One region of the Methylobacterium carpenticola genome, then DNA from elsewhere that is predicted to be linked to it. Evidence: predicted binding sites of a transcription regulator. Region 1 holds the regulator's gene; each other region holds the start of a gene.

Region 1 (7,285 bases):
CCTTCCTGGTCACGACCGCCCTGCGGACGTGGTCGGGCCTGGAGGAGAGGTCCCCCTACCATGCGGGCCAAGTCTACAACGCGGAGATCCGGCGGGCGCGCGCCCAGGAGGCCCGCGGCTGGCATCTCGCCAGCGCGGTGACGCGGGAGGGGAGCGATGCCGTCATCACGGTCCGCCTCACCGACCGGAACGAGGCCCCGCTCTCCGGCGTGAGCGTGCAGGCCCGCTTCGAGCGGCCGACCGATCGGCGCCAGGACGTCGTTCTCCCCCTGGCAGCGACCGGGCGCGGCTCCTACGCCGCCCGCGCGGAGGCCCTGCCCCCCGGCCAATGGACCCTCGTCGTGGACGTTGCCGAGGGCGGCGAGCGGGTCTTTCGCCGCCACGGCCGCGTCGTGCTGAACTAGGGGGCTGCGATGGCCTGCTGCACGGATGCGGCGCTCGCCTACGTGGAGGCCCATGCCTCTTGGAGCGCGGCGAACACGCGGCCCTCCCTGCCGCGGGACTATGCGGCCTTCGTGAGCGAGGAGCCGGACGGGGCGCACCGCGCGGCCTTCGCGGTCGAGGGCGTGCGCTGCGCCGCCTGCATCGGCACGATCGAGCGGGGCATCGCGGCGCTCCCGGGCATCGCCGGGGCGCGGCTCAACTTCACCGAGCGGCGGCTCGCCGTGACCTGGGCCCCCGGCGCCGCTCCAGAGGTGGGCGGCGTGCTCGCGGCCCTCGACGGGCTCGGCTACCGGGGCCATCCCTTCGACCCGCGGCGGCGCGACGAGGCGGCCGCCCGCGAGACCGAGCGCCTGATCCGCGCGCTCGCGGTGGCGGGCTTCGCCTCGATGAACGTGATGCTGCTCGCGGTCTCGGTCTGGGCCGGCAACGTCTCGGACATGACGCCGGAGAACCGCGACCTCTTCCACTGGATCCAGGCGCTGATCGCGCTGCCCGCGGCGGCCTATGCGGGACGTCCCTTCTACGAGGGCGCCGTCCGGGGCTTGCGGGCCGGCCGGGTGACGATGGATTTCCCGATCACGCTCGGCGTGGTGCTGACGCTGGTGATGTCGGTGGTCGAGACGGCGCAGGGCGCGGCCCACGCCTATTTCGACGGCGCCACCATGCTGCTGTTCTTCCTGCTGATCGGCCGGGTGCTCGATCAGGTCATGCGCCGCCGCACGCAGACGCTCGCCGAGAATCTCGCGGCTTTGCGCGCGGAGACCGCCGCCCGGATCGAAGCCGACGGAACGGTGCGGGATGTGCCGCTCGCCGATCTCGCCCTCGGCGCGATGGTGCTGGTGCGCCCGGGCGAGCGGGTGCCGGTGGACGGCACCGTGGTGCAGGGGCGCTCCGAGCTCGACCGCAGCCTCGTCACCGGCGAGACGGCGCCCGTGGCCGCGGAGCCCGGCGATACGGTCCATGCCGGCTCGCTCAATGCGAGCGGAGCGCTCACCGTGCGGGTGACGGCGGCCGGCATGGGCACGCTCCTCGACGAGGTCGAGGGGCTGATGCGCCGGGCGCTGGAGGTGAAGTCCCGCGCCCTGGTGCTCGCCGACCGGGCGACGCGCCTCTACGTGCCGGTGGTCCACGCGGCGGCGCTCCTCACCCTGGCGGGCTGGCTCGCGGCGGGCGCCGGACTTCACGCGGCGCTCCTCGCCGCCGTGGCGGTGCTCATCATCACCTGCCCCTGCGCCCTCGGGCTGGCGATTCCGGCCGTGCAGGTGGTGGCCGCGGGAGCCCTGTTCCGCGAGGGCGTGCTGCTCAACGGCGGCGACGCTCTGGAGCGCTTCGCCGCCATCGACACCGTCGTCTTCGACAAGACCGGGACCCTCACCCTGCCCGAGCCGGTCCTGGCGGGTCATTGCGATCCGGCCCAGCTCGCGCTCGCGGCCCGGCTCGCACGGTCGAGCCGGCACCCCATGGCCATGGCGCTCGCCGCCGCCGTGCCGGACGCCCTGCCCTGCCCCGATGCGGAGGAGGCGGCGGGGCTCGGCGTGCGCGCCCGCATCGACGGGGTGCCCGTGCGCCTCGGCTCCCCCCGCTTCTGCGAGGCCGAGACCGAGGCGGCCGAGGCCCTGGCCCGGGATCACGGCGCCTCGGCGATCTGCATGCGGGTGGGAGAGGCGGCCCCCGTGGTCTTCCGGGTGCGGCAGGCCCTGCGTCCCGACGCCCACGCCGTCCTGCGGGCGCTGCGGGCGGCGCGCTACCGGGTTCTGATCCTCTCCGGCGACCGGCCCGAGGCGGTCGCGGCCGTCGCGGGGGCCCTCGACGTCGCCGAGTGGCAGGGCGGCCTCACGCCCCAGGACAAGATCGCCCGCATCGCGGCGCTGGCGCGCGATGGGCGTCGCGTGCTGATGGTGGGCGACGGGATCAACGATGCGCCCGCGCTCGCCGCCGCCCACGCCTCGGTCTCGCCGGTCACGGCGGCGCATGTGAGCCAGGCGGCGGCCGACGCGCTGTTCCTCGGCCGCGGTCTCAGCCCCGTCCTTGCCGCCCTGCGCATCGGCCGCACGGCCCGGCGGCTGATGCTGCAGAACCTGTGGTTCTCGGCGGCCTACAACGCGGCGGCGATCCCGCTCGCGGCGGCCGGTCTGCTGACGCCGCTGATCGCCGCGCTCGCCATGTCGGGCTCCTCCGTCGTGGTCACGCTCAATGCCCTGCGGGCCCGCCGCGCGCCGGCCCTGCCGGAGGCCGCACGCCGATGAACGTCCTCGTCCTGATGATCCCGCTCGCCCTCCTCCTCGGCGGGATGGGGCTCTGCGCCTTCCTCTGGGCCCTGCGGAACGGCCAGTACGAGGACATCGACGGCGCCGAGCACCGGATGCTCGCCGACGATTGAGGCCCTTCCTCGCCGGGCGCTTCCCGGCTGCCGACGATGCCGCTCAGAGGTCGTCCGCCGCGAGGCTCGCGGCGATCGGGCGGAAGGCCGCGAGGAGCGGCCTGTCGAGCTTCGGGCCCATCCGCTCCATCACCGCCCAGGCTTCGGCGGCCGCCATCGGCGCCCGGTAGGGCCGCCGCTCGGTAAGCGCCGAGTAGATGTCGCAGATCGTCGCGAGTCGGACGATGTCGCTGATCTGCGCCCCGCGCAGCCCATCCGGGTAGCCGGAGCCGTCGAGCATCTCGTGATGATGCCGCACCACGTCGAGGATCTCGGGATCGAAGCCGCCCTGATCGGCCAGCAGCTCCGCGCCGATTGCCGGATGCGCCCTCATCACGGCCATCTCCTCGCCGGAGAGCGCCGCCGGCTTGTTGAGGATGGCCCGGGGGATGCGGGCCTTGCCGATGTCGTGGAGAAGCGCGGCCCGCACCAGCCGCTCCTGATCGCGGCGCCGGAAGCCGAGCTGGACGGCGAAGGCGCAGGCATACCCGGCGACGCCGAGGGAGTGCTGGTAGACCCCGATCTCGTGAGCCCAGATCGTATCGAGCCACACCCGGATCCCGCTATCGGCCATGGCGTCGAGGATGATCCGCGTCCCGGTCTCGACGTCGTCCTGGCTCAGCGCTTCGCCCTCCGTGGCGGCCCGAAAGATGCGCGTGACGCGGGCCTTGGCTTCCACCGCCTGGTCACGGACCGCCCGGAGCGGCTCGGCCGCGCGAGCCATCGCGTCGATCCGCAGGAGCGTGAGCAGGGCCGTCACGAGGTCGGCGATCGGGGTGGAGGCAGGGAGCACCTGGCTCGCCCCGAGGGCCTGGGCCTGCGCGATGGAATGCGGCCGGAGATCCCGGGCGAGGCAGAGGCACGGCGTGCCGCGGGCGCGCATGCCGGTCACGGCCGACAGGATTCCCGCCATGGCTGACGGGTTGCCGGGGGCGAGGTCGAGGACGACCGCCCGGCACCGACCCAGCGGCAGGCCCTCGCCCGGGAGCAGCGCGATGCAGGGCAGAAGACGCGCGAAGGCGGCCGCGAGATCGCTGATCTCGCTCGCTCTGTCGGTGATCAGCAGGATGAACTCGTCCCGCATGGCGTATCCCGGCTGGTCCTTCCGACGCGGGCGCAGCACCAAGCCTCTCACCGCTCGCGATCGGAGTCTTCATCAGACGGGTTAAACATTCCGTTTGGGAAATGCGGTCGACTGCCTGAAACTGTTGAAACAGCGCCGTCGCCGCGCAGTCCTCGTAAGACCGTCTGCGCCACCATCGCATCATCGGCCCGAGCAATGTCTGCCGAGCCATGGCGTGGCCTCATCGCCGGCCAGGTTCAACGCGTGGCGGCTCCCATACCGCTCGCTTGCGGCGGTGTTTCCCGATGTGCCGATGCCGTTGAGTATCCTTGATCACGGGATTGCTCACCGCGAGCGGAATCTCTCAACGTCAATGCATTCATCCATGACCGGATCGACGGCTTTGAACGCGGGCGAGCAGGTCCGGGTGCGTCGGGATCTCGCCGGCCGGGATGCCCGCGGAGCCGGCTTCGGCCCTTGTCCGGGCTGCTCGAGGAGGTCCGCTCACGCGACCCTGCACTTCGAGCGCCCGGATCGCCGGAGGTCGCGATCTGGAGGGCGGCCGCAGGCCCGGGGCGCGCTCAGTACTTGCGGATGAGGCTGACGAGGCGGCCCTGGATGCGGACGCGGTCCGGACCGAGCACCCGGGTCTCGTAGGCCGGGTTCGCCGCCTCAAGGGCGATGGAGGAGCCGCGGCGGCGCAGGCGCTTGAGGGTGGCCTCCTCGTCGTCGATCAGGGCCACCACGATGTCGCCGGTATTCGCGGTGTCCTGACGGCGGATGACCACGAGATCCCCGTCGAGGATCCCGGCCTCAACCATCGAATCGCCGCGCACCTCGAGCGCGTAATGCTCGCCGCCGGCCAGGAAGTCCGGCGACATCGCCACCACGCGGCTCTGGCTCTGGATCGCCGAGATCGGCGTACCGGCGGCGATCCGCCCCATCACCGGGATGCTCACCGAGCGCCCGCCATCGTCGGGCACGAACGAGGCTGTGATCGGAGCGGGCTTGGCCGCAGGCGCGCCGGCCCGGCCGCCCTCCACCACGCTCGGCGTGAAGCGCACCACCTCGGCCGACTGGGCCGCCACCGCATCCGGGATGCGGATCACCTCGATGGCGCGGGCCCGGTTCGGCAGGCGCCGCAGGAAGCCGCGCTCCTCCAGGGCGGTGATCAGCCGGTGGATGCCGGATTTGGACTTGAGGTCGAGGGCGTCCTTCATCTCGTCGAAGGACGGCGGGACGCCGGTCTCGCGCATCCGCTGCTGGATGAAGCGGAGCAGGTCCAACTGCTTACGGGTGAGCATGGGATATTCTCATCGCCTGCGCCGGTGCGCGATACGAAACAAATCGCGAACATGTTAGGCGTTCCTCAAGTGTTCCGCAAGCGGGTGTACCGGGCCGGAGCGGTGGGAGTTCTTCGATCCGGAGCCTGCCAAGCCTCGCTGCCGTGACCTCCGGTCGAACGGCAGCGAGCCGGATATGCGCCCCTTGCGGGCCGGTCAGGACTCGGCTTGAAGGTCCTGAAGCCGGATCCGGGCGCGGACGAGGGCGACGAGTTCCTCGTCGAGGTTCCGCAGCAGGCGCAGATCCTCCTCGGCGTCGAAGCCCAGCGCCAGGTCGCGCATGGCGCGGCGCGCCTCCGCGTCCGCGACCGCCTGGCTGAGCAACTCGCGATCCTCGTCGGTGGCCCGTGCAGGTGCGGCGGCGCCCTGAGCGCCCTGGAGCGCCCACAGCTCGACGCGCAGCACCGTCAACGCGTCGATCGACAGCCAGAGCTGGCGTTCGGCCTCCGTCGCATCCGCGCCGGCGCGATTCAGGGCGGTCACCCGGGCGGCCTGGGCCGCCGACCGCATCTCCATGGCGACGATCCAGCGGCGGACATCTGCGAGAAGTGCGCCGACATCCATCACGCCACCCCGGCTGGTCTCGGATCTCTCCCGTCACCGAGCCTAGCACGGCACCCGGCTCGGAGCTACGCAAGCCGTGTCGTTGGCCATCTCTTTGTGTAACCGGCGGTTTTGCTCGTGCCGCTGCCGGCCCTCGCGGGTCAGCCACCCCCGGAACGGCTGGTGCGGACGGCGGGACTCGAACCCGCACGACCAGAGGTCGCAAGATTTTAAGTCTCGTGCGTCTACCGATTCCGCCACGTCCGCGCCGCCCCGGGTTACCCCGACGACGGGCGGAAGATCAAGCGTCGGAAACCGGCTGCCAGCCGTAGAGCCACGCGTAGCGCTCGGTCATCCGGGCGGGGCCGAGCCGGCCCATCACGAGATCCCGTCCCGCCGCCATCACGCCGCCCGCGTGGTAGATCCGCCCGTTGCGGCGCGCCTGCGATTGGATCGCCCGGGCGCGCGGCGCGCGCGCGGCCGTGTAGGCGGCGAGCGCGGCCGGTACGGCCCCATCCGACAGGCAGGCCGCCAGCACCGCCGCGTCCTCGATCGCGAGCGCCGCCCCCTGCGCGAGATACGGCATCACCGGATGGGCGGCGTCGCCCAGGAGAGCGAGGCGCCCGCGCGCCATCGGGGCGGCGACCCGGCGGTCCGCCAGGGTCCAGACCAGCCACGTATCCGGCACGCGCAGGAGTTCGGCGAGCGGGGCCGCCGCGTCCGCGAAGGCGGCGCGCAGGCGCGCCGGATCGCCGGGAGCGCTCCAGTCCGGCTCCTCCTCCGCCTGGGGCAGCACGGCCACGAGGTTGATGCGCTCGCCGCCAGCGACCGGGTAATGCACCACGTGCCGGCCGCGCCCGAGCCAGAGGCCGGTCTCATCCCCCTGGAGGGCGGCCGGGGCGCGATCGCGCGGCAGGGTGGCACGCCACGCCGCCTCCCCGACCGGCATCAGCCGGCGGCGGTCGAGATGCGCCCGCAGGGCCGAGCGGATCCCGTCCGCCGCCACGACGAGGTCGGCGGAGAGCGTCTCGATGCGTCCGCTCTCGCTCGTCACCGTCAGGCTCGCGCCCTCCCGGGTCTCGGCGAAGCCGGCGGCGCTGCGCCCGACCAGGAGCCGGATGCCCGGCCGGCTGCGCACCGCGTCGAGGAGGATCGTCTGCAGGTCGGCGCGATGGATCACGAGGTAGGGTGCGCCGAAGCGCTCGCGCATGGCCGCACCGAGCGCCACCTCGCCGATCTGCCGGCCGCTCGCGAGCGCGCGGATGCGTACGCCGGACGGCTCAGTCGCCACCCGGCGCAGGGACGGCCCGAGGCCGAGATCGGTGAGGATCCGGCTCGCATTGGGCGAGAGCTGCAGGCCGGCGCCGACCTCGCTGAAGGCCGTGCGCCGCTCGGCGAGCGTCACCGTGTGGCCGCGCGCGGCGAGGGCGAGCGCCGCGGTGAGGCCGCCGATGCCCGCCCCGGCGATCGCGA
Region 2 (7,285 bases), 1.4 Mb from region 1:
CGCTCCAGGCCCATGCCGGTGTCGATCGAGGGCCGCGGCAGGCTGAGCCGGTTGCCCGGCTCGATCTGCTCGTACTGCATGAACACGAGGTTCCAGAATTCGAGGAAGCGGTCGCCGTCCTCGTCCGGGCTGCCGGGCGGGCCGCCCCACAGCTCCGGGCCCTGGTCGATGAAGATCTCCGAGCACGGCCCGCAGGGGCCGGTATCGCCCATCTGCCAGAAGTTGTCGGAGGTGCCGATGCGGATGATGCGGTCGTCGGAGAAGCCCGCGATCTTGCGCCACAGGGCCGCCGCGTCCTCGTCGTCCGCGTAGACCGTGACCAGCAGGCGCTCCTTGTCGATCCCGAACTCCTTCGTCACGAGGTTCCAGGCCAACTCGATCGCCAGCGGCTTGAAATAGTCGCCGAACGAGAAATTGCCGAGCATCTCGAAGAAGGTGTGGTGGCGCGCCGTGTAGCCGACGTTGTCGAGGTCGTTGTGCTTGCCGCCGGCGCGCACGCATTTCTGCGCCGTGACCGCGCGCTGGTAGGGCCGCTTCTCCACGCCGGTGAAGACGTTCTTGAACTGCACCATGCCGGCGTTCGTGAACATCAGGGTCGGGTCGTTGCGCGGGACCAGCGGCGAGGACGCCACGATGTCGTGGCCGTGCTTGGCGAAGTAGTCGAGGAAGGTCGACCGGATCTCGTTGACGCCGCTCATCGGGTGAAGACTCGTGCGGTTGGGTGACGGGCGAGAAGGGCTCGGCCCGGAGTGCCGCTCACGGAACGCCCGCCCGCGCCCGGAGCGGAGCCGGCGACGGAGGTTGCGTGAGGAGCACGGAAGGGCTCGCGCCCGCTGTCTTAGTCACGCGGCCCCCCCGTGTCGAGGCGGCGGCCTCCGCTATGTCGGATCGGGCGGCCAAGGGACGGCCAAGCCGCCGGGCCTGCTGGAGATTCGCCCATGATGCCGATCGAGATCCGCCTCCTCGCCTATGCGGTGCTGCTCGGCTTCGCACACATCGTGGCGGCTTCCGCCGCCGGGCTGACGCAGCGGGGCGGCCTGACCTGGGCGGCGGGCAACCGGGAGACGCAGACGCCGGTCACCGGGGCGGCGGGCCGGCTGGAGCGGGCCTCGAAGAACTTCTTCGAGACCTTCCCGCTCTTCGCCACCCTGGTGCTCGCGGCGGCGGCGATCGGCCGGCACAACACGGCGGTGGTGCTGGGGTCTCATCTCTACTTCTGGGCGCGGCTCGTCTACCTGCCGGTCTACGGCTTCGGCATCCCGATGATCCGCACGCTGATCTGGGGCGTGGCGATGGTCGGGATCGCCTTCGTGTTCGTGGGGCTGTTCACCAAGATCGGCCCCTTCGTGCGCTGAACCCCCGGCACGACGAGGCCCGCCGCGATGTCTCGCGGCGGGCCTCGGACGCTGTCGATCGCGCGCGGATCAGGCGTCGCCCTCGTCCAGATCATCGGCGGTCGGAACCGCGTTCTCGAGGATCTTGTCGGCGACGAGGCCCATGTTCTGGCGGATCGCCATCTCGATGCGGTTGGCGATGTCGGGATTGTCGCGCAGGAAGCCCTTGGAGTTCTCGCGGCCCTGGCCGAGGCGCTGGCTGTCGTAGGAGAACCACGCTCCCGACTTCTCGACGATGCCGGCCTTCACGCCGAGGTCGATCAGCTCGCCGACCTTCGACACGCCCTCGCCGAACATGATGTCGAACTCGACCTGCTTGAAGGGCGGCGCCACCTTGTTCTTGACGACCTTGACCCGGACGCTGTTGCCGATCGGCTCGTCGCGGTCCTTCAGGGTCGAGACGCGGCGGATGTCGAGGCGGACCGAGGCGTAGAACTTCAGCGCGTTGCCGCCCGTTGTGGTCTCGGGGCTCCCGTACATCACGCCGATCTTCATCCGGATCTGGTTGATGAAGATCACCATGCAGTTCGAGCGCGAGATCGAGCCCGTGAGCTTGCGCAGGGCCTGGCTCATCAGGCGGGCCTGGAGGCCCGGCTGCTGGTCGCCCATCTCGCCCTCGATCTCGGCGCGCGGCGTCAGCGCGGCCACCGAATCGACCACCAGCACGTCGATGGCGCCCGAGCGCACCAGCGTGTCGGTGATCTCCAGGGCCTGCTCGCCGGTATCGGGCTGCGAGATCAGCAGGTCGTCGAGGTTCACCCCGAGCTTGCGGGCATAGACCGGATCGAGCGCGTGCTCGGCATCCACGAAGGCGCAGACGCCGCCCTTCTTCTGGGCCTCGGCGATCGTGTGCAGCGCGAGCGTCGTCTTGCCCGAGGATTCCGGGCCGTAGATCTCGATCACCCGCCCGCGCGGCAGGCCGCCGACGCCGAGCGCGATGTCGAGCCCCAGCGAGCCGGTGGAAATGGTCTCGACCTCCTGCACCTTGTCGCCCTTGCCCAGGCGCATGATCGAGCCCTTGCCGAAGGCGCGCTCGATCTGGGCGAGCGCGGCATCGATCGCCTTCGACTTGTCTTTATCCATGGTCGGGTTTTCCACCAGTCGCAGCGAGGACTGAGCCATCTGAACGGTCCTTATGGCACGGGGTCGGAGGGATTCTCAATGCGCGCGGTCCTCTGCATGTACTTGTTTTGTTCTCATTCGGCAAGGGTGGCTGGGGAGAACTTCGGCACGATGGGCGGTTTGGCGCAGGTGACCTGCGGGGCGTGAGCGGCCCGGGAGGGGCGGGACCGGGACTGCGATCCGGCCCCGCTCGCGCTCAGCGGCAGGGCGGCTGGCCCGGATGGCCGCAGGACCGCCCGGCTCCGGGCTGCGCTCCCGGTCCCGGATGGGGCGCCGCCGGCTGCGGGCGCTGCTGCATCATCTGCTGCTGCCGTGCCGCCTGAGCGGCTGCCTGCTGGCGGGCCGCGGCCTGCTGGGCGGCCTGCTGCTGGCGTTGGGCCGCGGCGGCCGCCTGTTGGGCCTGCTGCTGGCGCTGCATCATCATCTGTTGCTGCATCTGCTGCTGCCGGGCGGCCTGGGCGGCTGCCTGCTGGCGGGCCGCGGCCTGCTGAGCGGCCTGTTGCTGCATCATCTGCTGCTGTTGGCGTGCCGCCTGGGCTGCCTGTTGCTGGCGGGCGGCCTCCTGCTGGCGCTGAGCCGCCGCCCGCTGGGCCTGCTCCTGCATCATCTGCTGCCGACGGGTGGCGTCGTCCTGGGCGCGGGGCGCCAGGGCGAGGGGCGTAGCGGGACGCAGGGCTGCGGGGCCGGGCTGGGCCGGGCGTCCGGCTTGCGGAGCCGGTGCGGGGATCGGCTGCCCGGGCCTGGCGGGCGCGGCGGTTTGGCTGGGCACCGCGGCGGGCGACGCCGACGGAGAGGGGTGTCCCGCCTGCTGAGGCGGCGACGCTTGCGCCGGAGCGGCCGCGGGCGGGTTCGGATGCGGCGCTTGCGGAGTCGGCGCGGGCAGGGGCTGTCCCGGAGTGTTCGGCCGCGCCGCCTGTGGCGAGGCGGCCGGCGCTGTCGGGGCCGGATGCCCGGCCTGCCGGGCAGGTTGACCCGGGACCGGGGCCGGCGCGATGGCGGCCGGGTTCGGCCGCGTTGCCGGCTGGGCCGGCGGATTCGGCACCGGCAGCGCTTGGCCCGGGGCGTTCGGCCGTGCCGCCTGCGGCGTCGGGGCCGGCGTCGGCGCCGGACGCCCGGCTTGCTGAGCGGGTGGAGCCTGTCCGGCGGCCGGCTGGGCCGGCGGGTTCGGAGCCGGCAGGGCTTGCTCCGGGGCGTTCGGTCGCCCGGCCTGCTGCGCCGCGGGCGGTCCTCCCGGGCCCGCCTGGCCGGCCGGCTGGCCCGGTGCCGCGGCGGGGGCGGCCGGGCGTCCTCCCTGCGGCGCGGCCGGCGCGAATCCCGGCAGCGGGGCTCCCGGCGGCCGGGCCGCCTGCGGAGCCGGTGCGCCGGGCTGGCCGGGTGGGGACTGGCTCGGCAGGGGCTGACCGGTGAGGCCGACCGGGCGCCCGGCGGGCTGGGCGGCCGGGCCCGGCTGGCCCGGGACGCCGGGGTTCGGCTGTCCGGAAAAGCCGGATGCCGGCTGACCGGTCGGGGGGACGGCTTGGCCGCCCGGAGCGGGTGCTTGGCTGCCGGGAGCGGACGGCAGGCTCGGGCGCAGGGCGGCCTTCCGGGACAGCGAGGGCGGCAGCGCCACGCGGGCGGCGACGGCGCCGAGCGCCGCGCCCGCCACGCCGGCCGCGATCGTGGTGCCGGAGATTCCGCCGCGGGCCGGCGCCGCGTTGGCGGCGTTGATCTGCTCGATCACCGTGGTGTCGTGCATGTGCTCGTAGATCACGTTGCCGGGCGGCGCCGCGACCGCCTGGGGCGGCCGGACATAGGCCGGGACGGGCACGAAGGCGGGCGTCGGCAGGGCGTATTCCTCCACCACGGGCGGCGGCGGCGGCAGATCGACGATGTAGGCCGGTCGCGGCGGCAGATAGACCGGCGGCGGGGGAGGGGGCAGATCGTAATCCGGGTCGTCGAGAACGAGGACGGGCCGCTCGACATAGACCACCTCCTCGGGCGGGGGCGGCGGCACGTCGTAGGCGAGGGCGGCGAAGTGCGGCGGCGGCTCGGCGGCGGCCGCGAGCTGCCGCAGGCGGCGGCGCGCGTCGAAGCCGTGGGGGCCGCGCGGATAGCGGTCGAGATAGGACCAGTAGGCGTCCGGCGTGTCGGCGAGGCGCGAGCGACGCCAGATCAGCGCCTCGCGCCGGGCCGCGACGATGGCCCGCACGCGCTTGGCGAGGGGATCCCGCGGATAGGCCCCGAGGAATTCCTCGTAGCCGGCAAGGGTGTCGCGGGCGACGCAGCGCGCGAAGGCCGTCCGGGGGCCGAGTTCGCCGACGGGCTTCCGGCTGTCCATCGCCGCCACCTGGGCCGCGAGCGGGGGCGCGTCCGGCGCCCGCTCGAAGAACACGAAGGGCGCGTCGATATGGGCGCTGTGCCAGGGCATCTCGGCTCCGCCCGTGGTCTCGCTCACCCGCAGGCGGACCCGCTCGAACAGGTCGTTCGGTGTCAGGCCGCCCTCGCGCATCATCTCGACGAGGGCGCGCGCATAGGCGCCGTAGGGGCCCTGCTCCTCCGGGCCGATGGTGCCGGGTGCGGCGTTGAAGGCCACGAGGGAGCCCGGCTCTGCCTCCGTGAGGGCAAGCCCGCCCGCGAGCGGATCGCCCGTCAGGCGGAAGGGCGCCCTGTGGGCGGCGTCGAGCACGAGGAAGCGCGCCTTGAGCGGCAGCGCCGCGAGGCGCTTGGCGTAGTCCGAGATCCGCAGGGCCCGCAGCGGCACGTCGGAGGCGGTGCCGATCCGCGCATCGACGGGCGCGACGTAGGTCTCGCCGTCGAGTTGCAGGCCGTAGCCCGCAATGTAGACGAAGGCGACCGCGTCCGGCCCGGCGGCCGCCGCCTTGTCGGTGAAGTCCCGCAGTGCCCGGCGCAGGCCGTCCTCGTCGAGGTCGCGGGCGCCGACCACGTCGAACCCCGCCGCCTGCAGGGTCTGCGCGACGAGGCCCGCATCGTTGGCGGCGGTGGGCAGCGCGCCGGCCTCGTAGGCGCCGTTGCCGATCACCAGGGCGATCCGGGTCTCGGCTGGAGCCGCGCCGGCCGGAGCCGGCAGCAGGGCCGCGAGCGCGGCCAGCATCAGCGCGATGATCCGTGCGGCCTGCGCCATCGGAGTCCTCTCCCTGCTGTAGCGGGATGCATACCGGTGCAATACGGGCGGCGCTGGGTGAACTCCGCCTGAATGAACCGGCCGGGATGCTGCGTCAGCGGCATCGCCCTTGCTGTCCTCGAGCGGGGCCGCGTCGGCCGAGGCCTTGCCGGCTGCGCTCCTCGCTTCGGAGCAGGGTCTCGACGGCGAGCCGCAAACCACGGTTCCGAAATCCCTGCGGGGGCGGATACAGGATCCCGGATGGCCGACAGAATCCTTCACTGCGCGCTCAGCCTCGCCGTCCTGATCGGCGTCGCGGTGCTGTTCTCCACGAACCGGCGGGCGATCCGCCCGCGGGTGGTGCTCTCGGCGCTGACGATCCAGATCGCGCTCGGGGCCCTGATCCTGTTCGTGCCCCTCGGGCGGCGCGTCCTCACCGTCGCCGCCGAGGCGGTGGGCGCGGTGCTGGCCTATGGCGATCGCGGGGCGGCCTTCCTGTTCGGCGGCCTCGTCGAGCCGAAGATGTTCGAGATGTTCGGCAATGGCGGCTTCGTGCTCGCCTTCCGGGTGCTGCCGCAGATCGTCTACGTCTCGGCGCTGATCGGCGTGCTCTATCACTTCGGGATCATGCAGGCGCTCGCCCGCGGGATCGGGGCGGGGCTGCGGCGCCTCATCGGGACCTCGCGGATCGAGACCTTCTCCGCCGTGATCACCATCGCCATCGGCCAGAGCGAGATCGCGGTGGCGTTGCGCCCCTTCCTGCCGCTCCTGACCGGATCCGAGCTGTTCGCCGTGATGTCGAGCGGGGCGGCCTCCACGGCGGGCTCGATCCTGGCCGGCTACGCGGCGCTCGGCGTGCCGATGGACTACCTCCTCGCCGCCTCGGTGATGGCGATCCCCGGCGGCCTCCTCTACGCCAAGATCCTGGTCCCGGCGACGGAGCCGAGCCGGGTCAAGACCATGCGGGCCGAGTTCGGCGAGCGCCGGGCGGTCAACGTCATCGAGGCGGCGGCGGAGGGCACCCAGAAGGGGCTCGCCGTGGCGGTGGCGGTGGGCGCGATGCTGATCGCCTTCGTGGGCCTCATCGCGCTGGCGAACGGCCTCGTCGGCTGGATCGGCGGCCTCGCCGGTCTGCCGGGCGCCTCGATCGACGGCATCCTCGGGGTGGCCCTGAGCCCGCTCGCCTGGATCCTCGGCGTGCCCTGGGAGCAGGCCGGCATGGTCGGGACCGCCATCGGCCAGAAGATCGCCTTCAACGAGTTCCTGGCCTACGCCAATCTCTCGCCGGTGCTGAAGAGCGGGGAACTCGGGCCCCGCACCACCGCGATCCTGTGCTTCGCGCTCTGCGGCTTCGCGAACCTCGCCTCGATCGCGATCCAGCTCGCGAGCTTCGGCAGCCTCGTGCCCGAGCGCCGCTCGGAGGTCGCGGCCTACGGCCTGCGGGCGATCCTGGCCGGCAGCCTGTCGAACTTCACGAGCGCGGCCATCGCGGGCCTGTTCATCGGGACCTGAGGGCGCGGAGCGGTGCCCCGCGCCCGTCTCGTCACACCGGCGGATGCATCCAGAACTGGGCGATCAGGGTGGCGCCCAGGAAGGTGCCGGCATTGGCCATGAACGACACCACCACGATGCGCCAGCCGAGCTGCCGGAAGGCCGGCACGTCCTTGGC
Region 3 (7,285 bases), 270 kb from region 1:
GTCGGTGAAGCGGGAATTGGCCTTCAGGGAGGCGGCGTCCTGACCGGCGAAGGCGGCCGCCGCGGCCATGTCGAATGTCTTCCAGTAGGCGAGGTAGTCGAGGCTGTCGGTGCCCGCGGCGTTGATCTGCGCCACCAGCGTGGTCTGCTCGCCGGTCAGCGCCATGTCGGCGGACCACTTGAAGGGCGGCGGCTTCTGCTTGGGGTCCTTCGGCGGCTCGGGCGGCAGCTTGATCGCCCCGGCATCGTAGGCGGCATTGACCCCCGCGGGCGAGGCCAGGGTGGCGGAGAGCGCCGGGAAGCCGTGATCGTCCGAGAGGGCCCGCATCAGGAGCTTGCGCTCGGGCGTGACGGCGGTGCTCTCGCGCATCAGCCGCCGGGAGGCGATGTCGGCGGCGCGCGCGTCGCGGTCGCCGATGATGGTGATGACGAGCGTCGCCGGATCGATGCGGCCGAGGTCGTGCAGGGCGATGCCGCGGGACTTGTCGTCCCGGGCGATGCCGCCCGGCATCGCGCCGAAGACGAGCTTGGGCACCGGCAGCCCGGTCTCCGCCGCGTGCGCCGCGATGTTGGCGGCGATCGGCACGCCGGCGAGATGGCCGATCAGCGCCACCCGGGCGAGGTCGGGCTTCGCCTCCGCATCGCCCGCGAGGCCGTCGAGCGCCTCCTTGATCAGGGCGGCCGCGGTGGCGCTCGCATCCGCGGGCCGGGTGCGGTTCACCTCCTGGAAGCGGGGGAACAGCACGAGATAGCCCTCGCGCGCGAGGTGCTCGATCCAGGAGCCGTAGGATTGCGGGTTGGTGGCGCCCCAGGCGTGCAGGAACACCACGACCGGGCGGCCCGCCGCGGGGGCGGCGCCGTTGCCGTAGAACGCGAAGGTCACGGCACCCGCGCGCCCGAGCGCCCGCTTGACGACGCTCTGCGCCGCGTAGGCCGCGCCGCCCGGCCCGTCCTTCGGCTGGGCGGGGGGCGTCGCGGCGCCGGCCTCGCCTGCCCCGGCAGCGAGGCCGAGGGTCAGCAGGAGGGCATGGAGGGTGCGGAGCGTGGGGCGCATGGGACCGGGAGGCTGGCGGGACGCTGCCGGCGGAGGACCGGACCGTCGACGGAACCCACCCGACACCAGATCGCACGCAATCTCAAGACGTCATCGACCCCGCGGCAACGGTGGTGCGATTCTGTCACTCCAGCGGTACAGTCGCGGGTGCAACCAGCGACGCAGCGGTCACGCCCCGTCGCGGCCCGCATCGTCCAGGGCGTCGAGGCGGGCCACGAGCCGGTTCAGGGCCTCGGGGACGGGCTCGTCGACGAAGTCCGTGTAGAGGGTGCGCAGGTCGTGCCCGAGTTTGGCGAGCAGCAGCGCATCCGCCAGCGACGACGCCGTGGCGTGCGTCTGGCCGAAACTGGCCGCATGGTTGCTCGGGATCAGCTTCATGGCGCGTCGTCGGGCGGGGCCCCGTCTCCGGTTTCGGGAAGGAAGCGGATCCCGGCGCGGGATCTCGCAGCGGCAAGTCTCAACAAATCACGAGTCTCAACGCGGCCGGATTGACTGGGTTGCGTAAAGCCGTGCGCCGAGAGGGCCGATCAGGTCGTTTCGCGAATTAACCTTTCGGCGCGGTCCCGCCCGCCGTTCCTCTGGAAATCTTGCCTGTGGACATCCTGCCGCCGCGCGCGATGATGTACGCGGCCGGCCGGTTCCATCGGATCCTGATCGAAAGAGGGGAATGGTTCCGCGCAGGCCCTGCCGCGCCGGTCCCGCCTCGGCGCGACCCGCCAGGTGCGTCCGAGCCGGTTTCAGCCCGCGCTCGCATCCCCGACGGGCGAGCGCCCGCCGTGATAGCCGGCCGCCTGCTCGACCAAGGTGAGGATGTCGAGCGCCCGCCAGGGCTTGGGGATGAAGGTGGCGGACATGCGCAGATCGCTCGGCTGATCGCCCGCGTCGCCGGAGGTGAGCAGCACGTGCACGCGCGGCCAGGTCACGCCGATGATCCGCGCGAGCTCGAACCCCCCGATCGGCCCGGGGGTGCGCACGTCGGAGAACACGACGTTCACCTCCCCGCCCCGCTCGCGCAGGATTGCGAGAGCCTTCTCTGCGGTGTCCGCCTCGATGACGCGGAAGCCCGTCTCCTCCAGCAGCGTCGCCGCCAGGAAACGCTCCTCCGGCTCGTCCTCAACGACCAGGATCACGGGTTGTGGCTTCGCGCCGCCGGTATCGCTCATAGGCATGGAACGGGCGTCCAGTTCACTGGTTGCATCGCCCGGGACGCTTCTCCGCGCGGGCTCACGAAAGCTTGACCACCAGCGCATCATCTTGCCCTTGATGTGCCGAATCAAGGGTGCGCCGGCACGTGATCCCGTGGCTCCGGGACGGAGCCGATTCCCGTTCGACGCAACCCCGTTTCGCAGCGTGTTGTCCGCCCGTTCGCCTGCCTTGGACCCATCTTGCGTCGGCCGGGGGCTCACGCCAAGGCGACCGGTGCGGATTCCCGTTCACGATTCGGCCAATCGCAGACCTGGCGCCGTGCGCGGGCGCACGGGTGCGAACGACCGAAGGGCGGCCCGAATGCCGGGCCGCCCTCCTCCTGCGGGTCGGATTGGAGCGCGCGTCCGGCTTCAGGCCGCCGCTGCCGCCTTGCGGGTCTTGGCCGGCCAGCCGAGGCTGACGAGCCGCTGCTTGGCGTGCTCGCGCACCTCGTCGCGCAGGCCGGGAGCCATGGCGGAGAGCCGGGCCTGCGTCTCCGGGGAGAGCATCAGGTCGGTCACGGCATTGATGCTCTTCGCCCGGTCGATCTGCGCCTTCAGATCGGCCTCGCCGGCGAGGCCGGATTCGGCGCTGGCGGCCTCGGCCGGCTCCTCCGCGGCCTCGTCCTCCTGGTCCGGCACATGGATGGGCTTCGTCTTCGCCGCCGGCTGGAGATCCGGGCGGGAGGCCTTGAACTCGTCGGCCTCGTCCTCCGAGTAGAGCAGGCCGTGCAGGCCCACCAGCTTGAGGATGACGCGGTCCTTCGCCCGCTTCTCGGCCATGGCGTAGACGTAGGCCGGCTGCCGGCCGCCGATCTTGTAGTTCACGCCGATCAGCGCCTCGCCGATCGACCATTCCGCGCGCTCGCCGCCGGGGCCCGGCATGTGGCCGGTGACGAGGATCACGGCCTCGTCCCGCTCGGCCCGAACGATCACCGGCGCGTCGAAGCGGATGCGGGCCTGGGCGGCGATCCGCTCCAGGGCCTTGTGGTAGATCACGGCGGTTCCCTGCACCCGCCAGACATTGCCGGCCAGCGGCTCGCCGTAGGTCGCGAGGATCTCCGCGATCTGCTTGTCGGTCGTTGCGCTCATGCGATCGATCTCACCTGCTCGAAGGCGGCTTGCGGCGGCCCTTCAGGCCCCCGATTCCACGGTCGATCTTGTAGCATGCCGGCTCTCGAAGAGCGAGTGATTTTGCCGGCATTCATCAAGAAGATCCGCGTCTCGATATCGCATTGCGGACTCCTATGCAGCGGCTTCGTCGCTCGATCCGGGTTCGATCGGAAGACCATAACCGCCAAGGTTCGGGATCAGGAACTGTGAAGGCGTTGACCGGATCGGTGATGTTCGCGTATCGTTCTTGTAAGACGAGCAGACGAAATCTTTTCAAGTCGCGCGAGCGGCGCCCGTTCCCGTCCGTGCCTCCGGAGTCCCGACCGGCCATGAACGCCCCCCTTCCGCACGATTCCGCTTCCCTGCTCGAGCGTCCGGGCAGCCGCCGCAGCGCGGTGCGGGGCGGGCGGCGGGCGGCGCCCGCGCTGCTTCCCGCGGCGCCGCGCATGGCGCTCGTGGCCGATTTCCTGGCGATCGCCGCCCTCGACCCGGCGGTGGAATCGCTGCGCGCCGCCCCGGCCCCCGCCCGCCTCCTGATGGGCGGCGAGGTGGTGGAGCACGCGGCGGATTTCGAGCAGGCGCGCACGGACGAGCCGGGCCTGCTGATCGACGTGGTGGCGGAGGCGGATCTCGCGCGCCATCCGTTCCGGGTCGCCTACGTGGCGGGGGAGCCGGTGGTGGCGGAGGACGGCCGGCGCTTCGTCATCGAGAGCGCGGCGACTTTGCGGGCCGAGCCCCGCATCTCGACGGTGCGGCTGGTGATGGCCTGCCGGCGCACCTTCGTCTCGGCGGGCGACCGGGTGCGGATCCTGCACCATCTCGACGAGAGCGGCACCGGCCGGCTGGTCGAGTGCGCGGCGGTGGTCCAGAACGCGGCGGACGGCGTCGCGGCGGTGCTGGCGCTGGCGGTCGAGGGATTGCTCGCCGTCGACATCACCCGGCCGATCGTGCCCGAGACCCCGGTGCGTCGGCGGCCCCTGCCCTTCACGGATCCGTTCGGGTTCTGAGGCTGCGCCGCAGCGCGGCGGCATTGTCGTGAGATCGTCGACGGCCCGGATCAGGTGAATCCGGGATATCCGCCGGTCCGGAGCGGAGTGCGCGAACAATATCGCAATGTCGAGGACCCGGGCTCTTGCCGCCTGTCTCTAGGGCCGCGAGAAGGTGCCAGGTTCGCGCGACGGAGACCGACATGGCGAATGACGACGAGTACGTGTACGACGAGGCGACCGGCGAGTGGCGGCCGGCCAGCGAACTCGCGGCCGCCGCCGCGGCGGTTCAGGTGCGGGACGCATCCGGGAACATCCTCGCGGACGGCGATTCCGTGACCCTGATCAAGGACCTGAAGGTCAAGGGCGCGAACCAGACCCTGAAGCAGGGCACGGTGATCCGCTCGATCCGGCTTACGGACAACCCCGAGGAGATCGACTGCCGCCACGACACGATCAAGGGGCTCGTTCTGCGCACGGAATTCGTGCGCAAGCGCTGAACCCGGGTCCGGCCGCCGCAACCGATGCGCGGCGGCCGGATTCAGGGGTCAGGGGGCCGCCGCCACGCCGTGCTGCGCGTCGAGAGCGACGTCCTCGCTCGGCACGCTCGCGGTCACCGCGTCGCGGCGGCGCCGGTCCGGGGCGGTCGCCTCGGCGACGAGATCGGCGAGCGCCTGGTCGAGGGGCAGCGTGCGGGTCTGCTGGCTGCCGAGGCGCCGGATCGAGACCGTGCGCTCCTCGCCCTCGCGGCGCCCGACCACCAGCATCACCGGCACCTTGGCGTGCGAGTGCTCGCGGACCTTGTAGTTGATCTTCTCGTTGCGCAGATCGACCTCGGCGCGCAGACCCGCCGCCTCCGCCGCCGCCAGCACGTCGCGGGCATAGGGGTCGGCGTCGCTGGTGATCGTCGCCACCACGACCTGCAGGGGCGCGAGCCAGAGCGGGAAATGGCCGGCGAAGTGCTCGATCAGGATGCCGGTGAAGCGCTCCATCGAGCCGCAGATGGCGCGGTGGACCATCACGGGCGTCTTCTTCTGCCCATCGGCATCGACGTAGAAGGCGCCGAACCGCTCCGGCAGGTTGAAGTCCACCTGCGTGGTGCCGCATTGCCAGTCGCGGCCGATGGCATCGCGCAGCACGTACTCGAATTTGGGGCCGTAGAAGGCGCCCTCGCCCGGGTTGATCGCCGTGCGGATGCGCCCGCCGGACTGCTCCTCGATCTCGGCGAGGACGCGGGTCATCACCGCCTCGGCGTGGTCCCAGAGGGCGTCCGAGCCGACGCGCTTCTCGGGCCGCGTCGAGAGCTTCACGACGATCTCGTCGAAGCCGAAATCCGCGTAGGTCGAGAGGATCAGGTCGTTGATCTTCAGGCACTCGGCGGCGAGCTGGTCCTCGGTGCAGAAGACGTGGGCATCGTCCTGCGTGAAGGCGCGCACGCGCATCAGCCCGTGCAGCGCGCCCGAGGGCTCGTAGCGCGACACCGCGCCGAATTCCGCAAGCCGCAGCGGTAGATCGCGGTAGGATTTGAGGCCGTGCTTGAAGATCTGCACGTGGCCCGGGCAGTTCATCGGCTTGATCGCGAAGACCCGCTCGTCCTCGGTCTTGGTGACGAACATGTTCTCCCGGTACCAGTCCCAGTGGCCCGAGGTCTCCCACAGGGCCTTGTCGAGGATCTGGGGGGCGTTGACCTCGCGGTAATCGGCCTTCAGGCGCCGCCGCATGTAGGCGATCAGCTCCTGGAACAGGGTCCAGCCCTTCGGGTGCCAGAAGACGACGCCCGGCCCCTCCTCCTGGAAGTGGAACAGGTCCATCTCCCGGCCGAGGCGGCGATGGTCGCGCCGCTCCGCCTCCTCAAGCCGGTGCAGGTAGGCGTCGAGATCGGCCTGGGCGGCCCAGGCCGTGCCGTAGATGCGGCTCAGCATCGGCTTGGTGGAATCGCCGCGCCAATAGGCGCCCGCCACCTTCATCAGCTTGAAGGCCGTGCCGACCTTGCCCGTCGAGGTCATGTGGGGGCCGCGGCAGAGGTCGAACCACTCGCCCTGCCGGTAGATCTTCAGGTCCTCGCCCGCCGGGATCGCGTCCACCAGCTCGACCTTGAAGGCCTCGCCCTTGTCGGCGAACAGGGCGCGCACGTCGTCGCGCTTCCAGACCTCCTTGGTGAAGGGGGCGTCCCGCGCGATGATCTCGCGCATCCGCGCCTCGATCGCGGCGAAGTCGTCCGGCGAGAACGGGGTCTCGCGGTAGAAGTCGTAGTAGAAGCCGTTCTCGATGACCGGGCCGATCGTGACCTGGGTCTCGGGCCAGAGCGACTGCACGGCTTCCGCCAGCACGTGCGCGCAATCGTGGCGGATCAGTTCGAGGGCGCGCGGATCGCTGCGATCGAGGAACTCGATGCGCGCGTCGCGGCTGATCAGGTCGTCGAGATCGTGGACGGTGCCGTCGAGCGCCATCGCGACCGTGCGCTTGGCCAGCGACTTGGCGATGCCTTCGACCACCGCGCGGCCGGTGACCGCGTCGTCGTAGGCGCGTGTGGCGCCGTCGGGGAATGTCAGGATCGGCATGAAAGCTCCTGCGGCTCACTCCTGCGCACCGTGCAGGTAAGCGGATGGGATGGGGCCGCCTCCATAGCAGCGCCGCCGGAAAAGGCCAGGGGCGCCTGCGCGACGCAGCGTCAGAGAGGCTTGCAGCGGCGCCTGAATATGATGCAATAAGGTTTTGTCTTGAAATCAGATTATTGAGTCGGTGATCCGTCGTCCGGACGATTGCTTCCGGAACACGGATCACAAGCCCGCGCGGCGATCGAGCGAAGCCGATTTCCGCATCGCGACGCGATGGCCTCAGCCGTCACCGAGCCATCAATCGGCAATCGGATGAGAGGGCGCCCCGCGTCACCTCGGCATGCGGCGCGTCGGGCTGCCGGAGCCGGACGTTCGAGCCCGCACAGCCTCC
Region 4 (7,285 bases), 150 kb from region 1:
ACGATGCCGATCTTGTTGCCGGTCTTGGTGCGCCGCTCCGAGCGGTCGAGCACGGTGGCGGCGACGCGCCCCACGCTGTTGCCCGCCCGCACCGAGCGGCAGAACTCCACCCAGGTCTGGACGCGGAGCTTCCTGAGCAGGTCGCCGTACTCGTCGAGGGGATGGCCCGACAGGAAGAAGCCGACCGCCTCGTACTCCTTCTTCAACCGGTCGGCCGCCGGCCAGGGATCGTAGGCGGGGATGCGCAGGGCCACATCCGCGGCGGCGACGCCGCCGAACATGTCGGTCATGCCCACCGACTCGGCCTCGATCGCTCCCTGGGCGAGGCGCATCATCGGCTCGACCGCCGCGAAGGCCCGGGCCCGGTCGGGCTCGATCTCGTCGAGGGCGCCGGCGCCGACCAGGCTCTCCAGCGTGCGCTTGTTGACGAGGCGCGGGTTGAGGCGGCGGGCGAAATCGCCGAGGTCCCGGAACGGCCGGTCGCCGCGCGCCTGGACGATCGCCTCCACGGCCGAGCGCCCCACACCCTTGATGGCCGCGAGCGCGTAGCGGATCGTGCCGTCATGCACCTCGAAGGTGACGCCGGAGCGGTTCACCGAGGGCGGCTCGACCTTGATGTCGAGGCGCTGCGCGTCCTGGCGCAGCTCGGCGAGCTTGTCGGTGTCGTCGAGGTCCTGGGACATCGAGGCCGCCAGGAACTCGACGGGGTAGTTCGCCTTCAGGTAGGCGGTCTGATAGGTGATCAGCGCGTAGGCCGCCGCGTGCGACTTGTTGAAGCCGTAATCGGCGAACTTGGCGAGCAGGTCGAAGATCTCGTTGGCCTTGGCCTTGTCGAGGCCGCGCTCCATCGCGCCCTTGAGGAAACGGTCGCGCTGGGCGTCCATCTCCGCCTTGATCTTCTTGCCCATGGCGCGGCGCAGGAGGTCGGCGTCGCCCAGCGAGTAGCCGGCGAGCACCTTGGCCACCTCCATCACCTGCTCCTGGTAGACGATGATGCCGAAGGTCTCGGCCAGGATCGGCTCCAGCTTGGTGTGGGGGTACCACGCGGCCTCGTTGCCGGCATCGCGCCCGAGCTTGCGCTCGCAATAGACCGGGATGTTGGCCATCGGGCCCGGCCGGTAGAGGGCGACGAGGGCGATCAGATCCTCGAAGCGGTCGGCGCACATCTCGACGAGCGCCTTGCGCATGCCCGCCGATTCCACCTGGAACACGCCCACCACCTCGCCCTTGCGCAAGCGCTCGTAGGTGCGCGCGTCGTCGATGGGCACGGCGGCGAGGTCGATCTCGATCCCGCGCTGCTTGAGCAGGTCGGTGGCGCCGCGCAGCACCGTCAGGGTCTTGAGGCCCAGGAAGTCGAACTTCACGAGGCCGGCCTGCTCCACCCACTTCATGTTGAACTGGGTGACGCGCATGCCCGTCTTCGGGTCTCGGTAGAGCGGCACCAGCTCCTCGAGGGGCCGGTCGCCGATCACCACGCCCGCCGCGTGGGTGGAGGCGTGCCGGTGCAGCCCCTCCAGCTTCTTGGCGATCTCCATCAGCCGGGCGACCACCGGCTCCTCCTCCATGGCGCTCTGGAGCCGCGGCTCGCCCTCGATCGCCTGGGCCAGGGTGACGGGGTTGGCCGGGTTCTGCGGGACGAGCTTGGTGAGCTTGTCGACCTGCCCGTAGGGCATCTCCAGCACGCGGCCGACGTCGCGCAGCACGCCGCGGGCGAGCAGGGTGCCGAAGGTGATGATCTGCGCCACCTGCCGCTCGCCGTAGCGGCTCTGCACGTACTCGATGACGCGCTCGCGCCCGACCACGCAGAAATCGATGTCGAAATCCGGCATCGAGACGCGCTCGGGGTTGAGGAAGCGCTCGAACAGCAGGCCGAAGCGGAGCGGATCGAGGTCGGTGATGAGGAGCGACCACGCCACCAGCGAACCCGCGCCCGAGCCGCGGCCCGGCCCGACCGGAATGTCGTTCGCCTTGGCCCACTTGATGAAGTCCGAGACGATCAGGAAGTAGCCCGGGAATTTCATCTTGGTGATGATGCCGATCTCGTAGGCGAGACGGTCCCGGTAATGCTGCTCGGTGAGCCCCTCGGCGGGGCCCGCCTGGGCGAGGCGGCGCTCCAGCCCGGCCTCCGCTTGGCGCTTCAGCTCGCCCGCCTCGTCGAGAAACTCGGCGGCCTCGGCGGGGGCGCTCCCGGCCGGCAGGCCGAAGCTCGGCAGGATCGGCTTGCGGGTGCGCACCCGGTAGGCGCAGCGCATCGCGATCTCGACCGTCGCCGCGAGGGCGTCCGGCAGGTCGCGGAACAGCTCGGCCATGCTCGCGCGGGTCTTGAAGGCGTGGCGCGGCGTCAGCCGGCGGCGCTTCTCGTCCGAGACGATGCGCCCCTCGGCGATGGCGAGCAGCGCGTCGTGCGCCTCGTAATCCTCCGGCTTGGCGAAGAACGGCTCGTTGGTGGCGACGAGGGGCAGCCCGTGCCGGTCGGCGAGCGCGATCAGCTCCGCCTCCACCGCCCGCTCGTCGGGCAGGCCGTGGCGCTGGATCTCCACGTAGAGGTGATCCTCGCCGAAGGCCTCCACGAGCCGCGCGAGGCGCGAGGCGGCGTGCTCCGGCCGCGCCGCCCGCAGGCACGAATCGAGCGGGCCGGTGAAGCCGCCGGTGAGCGCGATCAGGCCCGGGGCGCAGTCCTTCAGGGCCTCCACCGGCACCCGGGGCGATTCGCCGAGGGGCCCGTCGAAATAGGCGAGGCTCGCGAGCTTCAGGAGGTGGCCGTAGCCGGTCTCGTCACGCGCGAGCAGCACGAGGTTCGGCAGGGGCGGCGGCCCGCCGCGCTGGCCCGGCTCCGGCACCTCGAACTGCACCGAGAGCTGGATGCCGGCGATCGGCTGGATGCCACTGCCCGCCGCCTTCTCGGAGAATTCGAGGGCGCCGAACAGGTTGTTGGTGTCGGTGAGCGCGAGCGCCGGCTGCCGGTCGGCCGTCGCCGCCTTGACGAGGTCGCCGATCTTCAGCGCCCCCTCCAGCAGCGAGTAGGAGGAGTGGGTGTGGAGGTGAACGAAACCGACGTCCTTGAGCACCCGCACGCGCCGTTCTCCGTCTCGCACGGCCGGAGAGACGCCCGGCCGGGCCGCGAACGTTTGCAGCAGCGCTTGCCGGAGTCACGCCACACCGGGGCGGGATTCACAGGCTCTTCGCACGAGCGCTCAATGCAGTGGCGCCAGCGCCACGGCCCAGAAGGCCACCGCGCCGGCCAGAAGCCCCATCGCGGCGATCTCCGTGACTCCGAGGAGGACTTTGCGTAGGATCATGGGAGCAGCCTTCGTTCGCTGTCGGGACCATGTTTGTTCGCTTTCCGTTCGCAGTCAAAGGGGGCTGCACGGCGATCCGGTCCTGCGGTAAACGATCGGTGAACAACCGGCGATCGATCGCGCGCGATCGGAACTGAAGCGGCCGCATCGGACGCTGCGTTGCGGCGCCGGGAGCGGCGGCCTATCTAAGCGCGACCGTTTCGGTGGAGCGGCGCGGGCCCCGCGCCCTTCGCCCGCCGGATCCAGAGAACAACCGACGACGAGGTGGCGCATGGCGCGCGACGAGTCCGACGCGACCCCGCTCACCACGCGGGACGCACTGATCGAGTGGTTCGCGCAAGGCGAGAAGCCGAAGGACGCCTTCCTCATCGGCACCGAGCACGAGAAGGTGCCGTTCTACCGCGCCGACCTCGCGCCCGTGCCCTACGAGGGCGAGCGAGGCATCGGCGCGCTCCTCGACGGCGTGCAGCGGGCGACCGGCTGGGAACCGATCATCGATGCGGGGCGGGTGATCGGGCTCGCGGCGGCCGAGGGCGGCGGCGCGATCTCCATCGAGCCCGGCGGCCAGTTCGAGCTCTCCGGCGCGCCGCTGCCCGACGTGCACGCGACCAGCCTCGAACTCGCCCAGCACCTCGACGCGGCGCGCGCGGCCGCCGACCCGCTCGGCATCGGCTTCCTCACCCTCGGCATGAGCCCGAAATGGACGCGGGGCGAGACGCCCGTGATGCCGAAGAGCCGCTACCGCATCATGCAGGCCTACATGCCGAAGGTCGGAACCCTCGGCCTCGACATGATGCTGCGCACCGCCACCGTGCAGGTGAACCTCGATTTCGCCTCGGAGGCCGATATGGTGCGCAAGATGCGCGTCGGCCTCGCCCTGCAGCCGGTCGCCACCGCCCTGTTCGCCAACTCCCCCTTCACCGACGGGCGGCCGAACGGGTTCCTGTCGCGGCGCTCCGAGATCTGGCGCCACACCGATCCCGACCGCACCGGCATGCTGCCGCGGGCCTTCGAGCCCGGCTTCGGCTACGAGGCCTATGCGGACTGGCTCCTCGACATGCCGATGTATTTCGTGAAGCGGGGCGAGACCTACCACGACGTCAGCGGCGCCTCCTTCCGCGACCTGATGGAGGGGCGGCTCGCCGCCCTGCCGGGCGAGCGCGCGACCCGCTCCGACTGGGCGAACCACGCCTCGACCGCCTTTCCGGAGGTGCGCCTGAAGCGCTTCCTGGAGATGCGCGGGGCCGATGTCGGCGATCCGGGCATGATCGCCGCCCAGGCGGCCTTCTGGGTCGGGCTCCTCTACGACGACGCGGCCCTCGACGGCGCCCTCGACCTGATCGACGGCTGGGACGCCGCCGCCCGCGAGGCTTTGCGGGCGGAGGTGCCGCGCCTCGGGCTCGCGGCCGAGATCGGCGGACGCAGCGTGCGCGAGGTCGCCCGCGACGCGCTCGGCCTCGCGGAGGCCGGCCTCAAGGCGCGGGCCCGCCGCGACGGGCAGGGGAGGGACGAGACGCTCCACCTCGCCCCGCTCCACGCCATCGCGGCGAGCCGGACCCGGGCGGAGGACCTGCTCGCCCTCTACGAGGGGCCATGGAACGGCTCGGTCGATCCGGCCTTCGGCGCCTGCACCTTCTGAGCCGGGCATCGCGGCCGGATCCCGGGCGTTGTCCCCAGCGAAACCGTCAAGCTGGCCCTTGTGGTGCGTTTCCGCACAGTTCTCCTGCGACGTTCGGGCTCCTATGGTCAGAATGACGCAGACCTCTACAGGGCGCGCCGGCGGCAAGTCCGGCGAGACCTGCGGGAGATGCCCATGACGGGTCGATGACCCGGGAACGAGATCTGTCCCTGACCGTTCTTAAGCCCGAACGGGTCGCGAGAGCCGCCAGGCCCGAGACCCCTACCAGGAGAATGATCATGTTCCGCATGAAGTCCCTCGCCCTGGCCGGCACGGCCGCCGTGGCTCTCGGCGCAGGCGTGGTCGGCTCGGCGCAGGCGGCGCCCCTCCCGGCCGCGAGCGCGGCGGCGGTGGCCGGTGCGCCGGCGGCCGTGGACCAGGTGCGGTGGCGTGGCGCCTATTACGGCGGCGGCTACCGGGGCTACGGCTATCGCGGCGGCTACGGCTATCGCGGCTACGGCTATCGCCGGAACGTCGGCGGCGCGCTGGCGGCCGGCGCGGCGCTCGGCCTGATCGGCGGCGCCATCGCGGCGAGCGCGGCCCCGTCCTACGGCTATTACGGCGCCCCGGCCTACGGCTACAGCTACGGCTATCCCGCCTACGGCTACCCGGCTTACGGCTATCCCGCCTACGGCTACGGCTATTACGGCTACTGAGTCCGGCTTCCCGGCTCGACCGGCGGCCCGGCGCACCCTGCGCCGGGCCGTTTCGCATGGATGATCCCCCGCGTGAGCGACCCCGACGACCTCGACCTGCGCGGGCTCAAATGCCCGCTGCCGGTCCTGCACACCCGCAAGGCCCTGCGCCGCCTCGCCCCCGGAGGCCGCCTCGTCGTCCGCTGCACGGATCCGCTCGCGGCCATCGACATCCCGCACCTCCTGCACGAGACCGGAGACCGACTCGACGCGCAACGGTCCGAGGACGGCATCCTCGTCTTCGAGATCCGCCGCGGCGAGCGCGCCTGACGCGAATGGGCTTGGTTCCCTGCGCCGGGCCCCCGTATTGCATCGGCCTGCGCCGCATGGCGGCGCCCGCGCCGACCGTCCAACCCTCTCCCTCGCGAGACATGCCATGACCCGCTGCTTCGCCCCGACCCGTCACGCCGGAGCCCGCCCGTGAGCCGTCCCCGCATCACCGGAACGCGCCCCCTCTACGAGGGCTGGGGCCGCTACGTCATGGCCGAGGTGCAGCTGCCCGATGGCAGCACGATCACCCGGGAGGTGGAGGATCATGGCCGCGCGGTCACGGTCCTCCCCTACGATCCCGAGCGCCGCACCGCCCTGCTGGTGCGCCAGTTCCGGGCGCCCCCCTGCATCGTCGACGGCAGCGTGGATATCCTCGAGGCGCCGGCGGGCTGCCTCGACGAGGACGACCCGGCGGCCTGTGCCCGCCGGGAGGCCTTCGAGGAGACGGGCGTGCGGCTCACCGCCCTGGAGCCGGTCACCCGGGCCTTCTCGATGCCGGGCGTCTCGACCGAGCTGATGGACCTCTACCTCGCCCCCTACCGCGGCAGCGACCGCACGGGCGAGGGGGGCGGGCTCGCGTCCGAGCAGGAGAACATCGTGGTGGTCGAGATGCCGCTCGCCGACCTCGCGGCGCTGGCGGAGGAGGGCGGCCTGCGCGACCTCAAGACCCTGTTCCTCGTCCAGACCCTGCGCCTGCGCCGCCCGGACCTGTTCGGGCCGGCGGCCTGACCCCGGAAACGACGAAGGCCGGCGTCCCCGCCGGCCTTCGATGCGATGCGACGATCGCGCGGCTCAGCGCTGCACGATCACCTTCGCGCCGACCTTGGCGCGGCTGTAGAGGTCGATGACGTCGTCGTTCGTCATGCGGATGCAGCCGGACGACACGGCGGTGCCGATGGTCTCCGGCTCGTTGGAGCCGTGGATGCGATAGAGGGTGCCGCCGAGATACATGGCGCGGGCGCCGAGGGGATTCTCCGGGCCGCCCTTCATGTAGCGCGGCAGGTCGGGACGGCGGCGGATCATCTGCGACGGCGGACGCCAATCCGGCCACTCGCGCTTCATGGTGATGCTCTGCACGCCGTTCCAGGTGAAGCCCGGCCGGCCGACGCCGATGCCGTAGCGCAGGGCCTGGCCGCTGCCGAGCACGTAGTAGAGCCGCCGCTCGGTGGTGGAGACGACGATGGTGCCGGGACCGTAGGGCCCGTTATAGGCCACGGTCTCGCGCGGGATCGGGCTGATCTTGGGCACCGTCGCGTCCATCGCGTCGGGCGAGGCGGCGGAGCCGGAGGGGCGCACCGTGACGGTGAGCGCCTGGGTGAGCGGCTGGCGGGTGAGCGGGTCGA

Evidence for each region. The regulator LexA, encoded in region 1, represses DNA repair genes until DNA is damaged. The targets are predictions, from matches to a motif close to TGTTCNNNNTGTGTTCNG.
Region 2: recA (recombinase RecA) is a predicted target of LexA. The motif match lies at 2,575-2,592, and genes of this name have one in related genera.
Region 3: ACE101_RS27345 (trna delta -isopentenylpyrophosphate transferase) is a predicted target of LexA. The motif match lies at 3,582-3,599, and genes of this name have one in related genera.
Region 4: dnaE (DNA polymerase III subunit alpha) is a predicted target of LexA. The motif match lies at 3,334-3,351, and genes of this name have one in related genera.

The regions. Positions count from the first base shown of each region.
Region 1 is NZ_JBHZEO010000001.1:6,176,473-6,183,757, forward strand. Features, by position in the region: gene ACE101_RS28615 (FixH family protein) at 1-404, shown strand, start outside; gene ACE101_RS28620 (heavy metal translocating P-type ATPase) at 414-2,690, shown strand; gene ccoS (cbb3-type cytochrome oxidase assembly protein CcoS) at 2,687-2,824, shown strand; gene ACE101_RS28630 (HD-GYP domain-containing protein) at 2,868-3,947, opposite strand; gene lexA (transcriptional repressor LexA) at 4,508-5,230, opposite strand; gene ACE101_RS28640 (hypothetical protein) at 5,426-5,785, opposite strand; tRNA gene ACE101_RS28645 (tRNA-Leu) at 5,994-6,079, opposite strand; gene ACE101_RS28650 (FAD-dependent monooxygenase) at 6,114-7,285, opposite strand, start outside.
Region 2 is NZ_JBHZEO010000001.1:4,746,031-4,753,315, reverse strand. Features, by position in the region: gene alaS (alanine--tRNA ligase) at 1-698, opposite strand, end outside; gene ACE101_RS22045 (MAPEG family protein) at 939-1,355, shown strand; gene recA (recombinase RecA) at 1,425-2,516, opposite strand; gene ACE101_RS22035 (caspase family protein) at 2,713-5,637, opposite strand; gene ACE101_RS22030 (NupC/NupG family nucleoside CNT transporter) at 5,878-7,128, shown strand; gene ACE101_RS22025 (DUF3100 domain-containing protein) at 7,160-7,285, opposite strand, start outside.
Region 3 is NZ_JBHZEO010000001.1:5,905,838-5,913,122, forward strand. Features, by position in the region: gene ACE101_RS27330 (alpha/beta hydrolase) at 1-1,053, opposite strand, end outside; gene ACE101_RS27335 (NepR family anti-sigma factor) at 1,222-1,431, opposite strand; gene ACE101_RS27340 (response regulator) at 1,791-2,216, opposite strand; gene ACE101_RS27345 (trna delta -isopentenylpyrophosphate transferase) at 2,610-3,329, opposite strand; gene ACE101_RS27350 (hypothetical protein) at 3,680-4,357, shown strand; gene ACE101_RS27355 (alkylphosphonate utilization protein) at 4,540-4,836, shown strand; gene thrS (threonine--tRNA ligase) at 4,885-6,897, opposite strand; gene yidD (membrane protein insertion efficiency factor YidD) at 7,225-7,285, opposite strand, start outside.
Region 4 is NZ_JBHZEO010000001.1:6,028,957-6,036,241, reverse strand. Features, by position in the region: gene dnaE (DNA polymerase III subunit alpha) at 1-3,074, opposite strand, end outside; gene ACE101_RS27940 (glutamate--cysteine ligase) at 3,571-4,938, shown strand; gene ACE101_RS27935 (hypothetical protein) at 5,217-5,633, shown strand; gene ACE101_RS27930 (sulfurtransferase TusA family protein) at 5,694-5,942, shown strand; gene ACE101_RS27925 (NUDIX domain-containing protein) at 6,153-6,671, shown strand; gene ACE101_RS27920 (L,D-transpeptidase) at 6,735-7,285, opposite strand, start outside.